DNA from 2 places in the Leucobacter alluvii genome. Region 1 is predicted to be linked to the other one. Evidence: predicted binding sites of a transcription regulator. Region 1 holds the regulator's gene; the other holds the start of a gene.
What was found. Region 1 encodes LexA, which represses DNA repair genes until DNA is damaged. Its sites were predicted from a motif close to TCGAACANNTGTTCGA; they were not measured.
Positions count from the first base shown of each region.

Region 2: the regulator LexA is predicted to act here: its motif matches at 1,170-1,185, upstream of ABFX18_RS02230 (LexA family protein).

Region 1 is NZ_BAAAOP010000005.1:112,906-116,774, forward strand. It holds gene lipA (lipoyl synthase) at 1-328, opposite strand, end outside; gene lipB (lipoyl(octanoyl) transferase LipB) at 325-1,005, opposite strand; gene lexA (transcriptional repressor LexA) at 1,134-1,820, opposite strand; gene ABFX18_RS05070 (LysM peptidoglycan-binding domain-containing protein) at 2,063-2,467, shown strand; gene ABFX18_RS05075 (histidinol-phosphate transaminase) at 2,510-3,592, shown strand; gene hisB (imidazoleglycerol-phosphate dehydratase HisB) at 3,644-3,869, shown strand, end outside.
Region 2 is NZ_BAAAOP010000003.1:45,282-49,150, forward strand. It holds gene ABFX18_RS02225 (Y-family DNA polymerase) at 437-712, opposite strand; gene ABFX18_RS02230 (LexA family protein) at 717-1,154, opposite strand; gene ABFX18_RS02235 (hypothetical protein) at 1,294-1,575, shown strand; gene ABFX18_RS02240 (DUF7882 family protein) at 1,963-2,307, shown strand; gene ABFX18_RS02245 (excinuclease ABC subunit UvrA) at 2,770-3,869, shown strand, end outside.

The DNA.
Region 1 (3,869 bases):
GGTCGAGCGGGAGCGGCTTTCCGCTCGTGATCATGCAGAAGTCGCACCTCCGGGTGCAGATCGAACCTCCGATGAGAAACGTTGCTTCGCGATCCTCCCAACACTCGAAGACGTTGGGGCAGCCGGCCTCCTGGCAGACCGTGTGGAGCCCTTCGCCTGCGACCAGGTCGCGCACCTGGCGGTACTCCGGGCCGAGCCGGGCGCGCGTCTTGATCCACTCCGGTTTCCGCTCGATCGGAGTCTCGGCGTTGCGGGCCTCGACGCGGAGGAGCGGTCGGCCCTCCGGCTCGGGGCGGGTGCCGGTCGAAGGCAGGCGACGCGCGCTCATGCGGTGAACTCCGCGATCACATGGGCGAGGTGCACCTGGAGGTCGGGTGCCACGATCTCGGGCGGGATTCTCCGACCGGCGAGTGCGCTCAGCGTGGTCACGCCGGCGTCTGGAATCCCGCATGGCACGATCCGGGAGAACGGCTCGAGGTCGTTGCAGCAGTTGATCGCAATTCCATGGGTGATGATGCCGGCGCGGGCGTGCAAGCCGATCTGTGCGAGCTTCGTCGGCGGATGATCAGGATGGGTCACCCATACTCCCGAGCGGCCTTCCACGCGTGTGCCCGATACGCCGAATGCGGCCACGGTGTCGATGATCGCCGTCTCGAGGGCGCGTACGAAGTCGACGACCCCGGCGCCGGACCGCAGCCGGACGACCGGATAGCACACCAGTTGGCCCGGACCGTGCCAGGTGACTCGTCCGCCCCGGTCGACGGCGACGACGGGACTGCCGTCCGACGGGTACTCATCCGGCTCGGCGCGGCGACCGGCGGTGTACACCGGCGGGTGCTCGAGCAAGAGGACCGTGCCGCGGTCGAGGCCCTGCTCGATGCGGTCGACCGCCTCGGCCTGGAGCTCGAGTCCGCGCTCGTACGGCACGCAATCAGGGTGGAATCCGAGCGCGAGCATCGGCGCTCGAGAATGGGTGGATGGAATCGGCATCGACGCAGTGGCCATGCGATCACTGTAGATGGACTCGGTTCAACAAAGCAACCGCCGCAGCGAGCGAAGGGCTGCGGGTGGGTCCCAGCACTCGCGCGTCGGTGTCCAGCGGTGCTGCGCCGCGGCGACGCCGCGCCCTGCGATCAGACCGAGCGGAAGACCGCGACCACGCGCCCGAGTACTTCCGCGTGATCGCCCAGGATCGGCTCGAACGCGCTGTTGCGAGGCAGGAGCCAGGTGTGCCCGTCTCGGCGGCGGAACACCTTCACCGTTGCCTCTCCATCGAGCATCGCTGCGACGATGTCTCCGTTCTCGGCTTCGCGCTGCTGCCGGATCACCACGAAATCCCCATCGCAGATCGCTGCGTCGATCATCGAATCGCCGACGACGCGCAGCATGAAGAGCTGTCCGTCGCCGACGAGAGCGCGGGGGAGCGGCACGATCTCCTCGACCTGCTGCTCCGCCGTGATCGGCACGCCGGCCGCGATCTGACCGACGAGCGGAACGTACGCCGCCTCTTCGGGGCGCTGCGCGGGTGCGTCGTCGATCGCCGACGAGGTCGAGGCGAGCTCGACCAGGATCTCCAGGGCTCTCGGCCGGTTGGGGTCGCGGCGGATGTAGCCGCCCAGCTCGAGCCTGCTGAGCTGATGCGTGACGCTCGAGAGCGAGGAGAGCCCCACCGCGTCGCCGATCTCTCGCATGCTCGGCGGATACCCCCGGCTTTCCACTGAACGCGCGATGCACTCGAGGATCGCCTGCTGCTTCTCGCTCAGCGGCTTCGTGGATCGGGGCGCGGCTGCGTCGCTCATCGCTGTCCTTTCTGGCCCCAGGGGGCGATGCGGATGGGGCGCGATCCATGAATGTCGGTGGGTGCTGATTCAGTGATCCCGTTGACCGAAACCCTAGCCGCAGCATTCGAAGACCGACAAACATATGTTCGAGTGTCGCGGAAAAGGAGCGAAACGTATCTTCGAAAAGACGCTTGCGGTTTCGATTCATCGAATATATATTCGAAACAGATGTTCGCATGGGCTCCACGCCCGCGTCATCGCAAGACTAAGGAGAAGTCATCATGAGCGCATCTGCTGTTCTGGGCCGGGAATCACGAGAGTCGACCGAAGCTTCGGGCTCGCTCCGCCTGACCCGGCGCGGGCGCATCGTGTTCGGTGGATTCGCCACGGTGCTCGTCGCCGGTCTTCTCGCTCTCATGGCGGCACTCGCGGCTCCGGAGGCGATGGCCGCGGCTGAGGGGCCGAACGGCGAGCAGTTCGATTACGTCGTGGTGCAGCCAGGCAGCTCGCTCTGGTCGCTGGCGACTGATCTCGACCCGACGGCCGACCCTCGCGATGTCATCACTGAGATTGTGCAGTTGAACCAGCTGGACGGTTCATCGCTGCAGGCGGGTGATGCGATCGCCGTTCCGCTGCGGTACTCAGATCATCCGCGCGTGGTGTCGGGCGACGAACTCGGGGCCTGACCGACTGATCGTCGAGGGGCTCACCGGCTTTAGACTGGTCGGGTGACTAGCTTGAGCGACCTCCCTCTTCGTGACAATCTCGTCGGCCAGGAGCCCTACGGCGCCCCGCAAGACGCGGTGCCGGTCAGCCTGAACGTCAACGAGAACACGCATCCCATTCCCGAGCACGTCGCCATCGACATCGTTCAGTCACTCGCTCGAGCGGTAACCGGTGTGAACCGATACCCTGACCGCGAGTTCACGGAGCTTCGGAGCTCCCTCGCGGGGTACCTCGGCCACGGCCTCAGCGTGGAACAGCTGTGGGCGGCGAACGGATCGAACGAAGTGCTGCAGCAGGTGCTGCAGGCATTCGCCGGTCCGGGGCGGTCACTGCTGAGCTTCACGCCGACGTATTCGATGTACCCGCTGCTCGCCTCCGGAACCGATACCGAATGGATCGCTGTCGAGCGTCCCGCAGAATACGCGCTCACGCCGGAGGGCGTCGCCGAAGCGCTGCGCGAGCACCAGCCGGACGTCGCGATCCTCTGCGGTCCGAACAATCCGACGGGCACGTCGCTCGATCGTGAGGTGATCCTCGCCGCTTACGACGCGTTCGACGGCATGCTCGTCGTCGACGAGGCGTATCACGAGTTCGACACCGAGCGTGAGAGCGCGGTGTCACTGCTCCCCGGACGCCACCGGCTCCTCGTATCGCGGACCATGAGCAAAGCGTTCGCGTTCGCGGGCGTGCGTCTCGGATACCTCGCCGCCGACGCGGCAGTGGTCGACGCCCTGCGGCTCGTGCGCCTGCCGTATCACCTGTCAGCGCTCACCCAGGCGGCCGCGACCGCTGCGATTCGTCACGCCGACGCGATGCTCGCCACGGTGGCCGACATCAGTGCGCAACGCGATCGTCTCGCGGACGCCCTCACCGCCCTCGGATACGTCGTGCACCCGTCGGGAGCCAACTTTCTGCTCGTCGGCGGGTTCACCGACCCGTCGGCCACGTTCGAAGCGCTGCGCGCACGTGGCATCCTCATCCGCAATCTCAGCATTCCAGGCCACCTGCGCATCACCGCAGGCACGAAGGCCGAGACGAGTGCGGTGATCGAGGCGATCACGGCACTCGGGCCGGGCGGCGCCTGATCGATCCCGGCGTACCGTCGGTTCCTGGGGAACGCAGATAGACTGACAACCATGACTGCAGCACCGCGCACCGCCTCGCTCGAGCGATCCACGAGTGAGTCGCAGATCAGTGTCAGCGTCGATCTCGACGGCTCGGGGTCTTCGCAGATCGAGACCGGGGTTCCGTTCTTCGATCACATGCTCACGGCGTTCGCCCGCCACTCGCTCACAGACCTGACGGTGAACGCGGTCGGCGATGTGCACATCGATGTCCACCACACCGTCGAAGACACCGGGA
Region 2 (3,869 bases), on a different contig from region 1:
ACCCATGGTTGGCGCGCATCGTCGACAGCGTCCGAGTGCGACCGCCGGACTCAGCAGTGAACTCATCCACATCCGCGACCGTCCACCTCCATGGCGGTTTGTCCACGAAATCACGGAACCGCGTCACCGTCGCCGTCCGGTTCCGTATCGTCTGCTCACGGAGTCCGCGCGACAGCTGCTGGTTCCGCCAACCATCGATCATCGCGCTGAAAACCTGCGCTTCCGGGTTCGCCAGTGCGACGTTCGATGCTGACGTGATCAGCCGAAGCGCCGCTGGAGAAGCCCCAAAATCTTGCATTAGATGCAACAAAGTATGGGACAGTGCATCACCCTGTCAACTCAGATCTCAGCATCCGCCAGATCTCGCTGTTATGGTCAGAGCAGATCCGCACCTCTCTGGTGAATAGACGTCGTTTGCAAGTGTGAACAGTTGCATTCACTGCAACATGCGAGGGTTCATCCCGCGCGCGGATAGGGAGCCGTAGAGCTCGTAGTTGCTCGAGCGGGCGACGACGCCGGCGCTGGCCGCCCATTCTTTGATCTTGAACCATGGGGCGCCCATTTCGACCCGCAGCGCCTTCGCCTCCCGTGACATCGCCACGACGCAGCCGTCGTTGTTCGAGAGGACCACGACGGGGCGGCCGTACAGGGTGGGATCGAAGATCCGCTCACAGCTCGCGTAGAACGACTCGCAGTCCACGAGCGCGACCATCCGTCTACGCTCGGAGGACACGGTGCAGGCTCCTCGTAACGACACCCCAGATGTGCAGCTCTGACAGCTCTGCGACCTCGATGTCGGGGTGCTGGTAGTTCTCAGCCGAGAGCACCACGCCGACCCGTGTCACGCGGAGGCGCTTCACGGTCATCTCGCCGTCAACGACGGCGACGACGACGTGCCCGTCCTCTGGGCGGATCGAGCGGTCCACGATCAGCTCGTCCCCGTCGTAGATCCCGGCACTCGTCATGCTATTGCCGCGCGCGCGAATCAGGAAGGTGGAGACCCGGTTCGGCATCAGGTGCTCGTTCAGATCGATCTCGGTCGTCTCGTAGTCCTGCGCGGGGGAGGGGAAACCACACGCAGCTTCAACGCTCGCGATGGGGATCGCTACAGCAGGCGCGTTGGGGCCTAGAATCCGCACATCTTCCACCCGCATGACGCCCCGCAATCATCGAACATATGTTCGAGTGCCTATTATGCGACGCGCTTCCGACAGGGCGCCAATCTGCTGGCGTGTCGAGAGAAGCGACGATGCCGCGTCGAGTCCGTGGGCGGTGGCGGATAGTATCCGAACCATGGCCACTGATCGCGACAAGTCGGCGTTCGAACCCGTGCTGCTCGACCTCTCGCATGACGACGATTACACCGTTCTTATTCATGTTCTCGAGGAGTACGAGGGGGTGATGCAGAATGAGGCCGATGACGAAAGGTTTAGGGAGGCTCGGGGAGAGGCTGACGTGATCCCAAGTCAGGAATCTGAATATCGGGCGCTCAGGGACCGTGCTCGTAAACTCCGTTTGGAAATCGAACGTCAGATCGACGCCAATGGCGAAGCGCGATCTGGCCGCCAGAATTAAAGAGGTCCGGCACTACGAGGGGGCCAAAGGAAGGCCGCCCTCACGATCGCCTCGTAAGACAGTGTCGCCGCTGCGCGGGAAGCACAAAGTGCGCCACTCAACAACGACGAAGCGATAACTCGTTAGCTTGGAGTGTCGACGAGCCTGGGTGGATAACGAAGTCAGATTCCCAAAGGTTGGGGGAGTGCTTTACTCTCAAGATGGGGGGCCACGTGATTTTCACCTCGTAGGTGAGTCACCGGGTGCGTGGTCCCTCACTCCTAGAGTGAGTCACGGTGAAGTGGGTGTTCGCGTGTCTTAGCTGCGGCTCACGTCCGAGAACGTTGTCAGAGGTGGTGACTCTCTAAAGTATTGATGCGGGCATTTCGCTCTCACCTAAGTAGATATGTGTCCTTCTTAGCCATGGGAAAGTTCATACTCGGTGATAAGGAATACGAGTTTGAAGACCGGTTGCTGCCACACTTGCAGTTTGTTATCGGCCAGAAACTAAAAAAGCAAGAAGGATTTTTCCTAGGCTGGCAGAAACCACACGATCAAGGCGATGGTCGTATGTCCGTCTGGTTGTCCCCATACGTCGCAGTATCGTTTCATTTCTCAGGAAGTAAAGAACCTGAAATGAGTAAAACGTGGGTGCGAGCTTTGAACTCGCTTGCTTACACACCTCGTGGACTAATCGCAATTAGCGAGGCCGAGGCCGACCGGTTCATCAAAAACAATCCTGACCTGCTGTAACCGAGCTATCCTTCCTCCTGGGAAGGGAAGCTCGGCGGGCCGTAACTGGGTGCGCTTATGTACCTGCAGCATCGAAAGGTTGCCGGGATTGCGGACCTTCTCTCCCGCACGATCCTTCGTCTGTGTGACCGCGGTCAGGACCGTTAAAGGCCGACCGACAGAGAATCCTTTACGGTTTCTACTGAGGTATAGGAGCCGCGCACTTGGTTACTAACGACGTCTTGCTCGCGGTGGGAGTTCTTCTTTTTTCGTCGATTCACTCATGCGGTTAGTGAGCGCGGGATATCCCACTATGGGCTTGTTTAGGCCACCTACTGAGCGTCTCTATTGCCTTGCTGCTTTTGGCGATGGGTATGGGGGTGCCTTGCCACTACAGCCGCACTCCGTTCCCTTGTTGGTGCGAGAGACCTTTCCGACGGCCGAAGGCCATCCCACCGTCTCGTCTTCAGCTAAGCTTCAACCATGGTTGAGCCCTCTGCGATTGTGCCGACGGAGGTCTCCGTGCAGCCCGATGTTCGCGTTCTCGGGGCCCGCGAACATAATCTGCAGGATGTCAGTCTCTCTGTGCCGCGCGATGCAACGGTCGTGTTCACCGGGGTGTCTGGATCGGGAAAGTCCTCGCTGGCGTTCGGGACGCTGTACGCCGAGTCGCAGCGACGCTATTTAGAGTCGGTGGCACCGTACGCCCGCCGTCTGATTGATCAGGCGGGAGTGCCCGATGTCGACTCGATCACGGGGATGCCGCCTGCGGTTGCGCTGCAGCAGCAGCGCGGTGCCGGCAACGCACGATCGACCGTGGGCAGCATCACCACGTTGTCGAGCTTGATACGAATGCTGTACTCGAGAGCCGGGGATTACCCGGATGGGCAGCCGATGTTGTATTCGGATGACTTCTCCGCGAACACGGTCCAAGGAGCCTGCTCGGAGTGCCACGGCATCGGCCGCGTGTACACGGTGAACGAGCAGCAGATGGTCCCGGACCCATCGCTCACCATCCGCGAACGCGCCATCGCTTCCTGGCCGACCGCGTGGCACGGCCATCAGCTGCGCGACGTACTGGTTGCTCTCGGTTACGACGTCGATGTGCCGTGGCAGGACCTGCCGCGAAAGGACCGGGACTGGATCCTGTACACCGATGAGACCCCGTTCGTTCCGGTCCACTCCCGGCTCACCCTCTCCGAGTCCAAAGCTGCGATCGAAGCAGGTGCGGAGCCGAGCTACTCGGGCACGTTCGTCGGGGCTCGTCGGTACATTCTGGACACGTTCGCGAACACAAAGAGCGCATCGATGAAGCGGCGCGTCGCGCAGTTCCTCACCGCTGCGACCTGCCCGGTCTGTCATGGTAAACGGCTGAAGCCCGAGGCGCTGTCTGTAACGTTCGAAGGATTCGACATCGCCGAATTCTCCCAACTGCCGCTTCGGGAACTTATCACGACGCTCTCGGCTGTCACCGCACGCATAGAGCGGGAGGCCGCTTCTTCTGGGGCGGTCTCTCCACGAGCCGCATGGGAAGATCGAATCGCCGGTGGCGAGTCGCCGCAGGCCTCGACGTCGGATGTGCG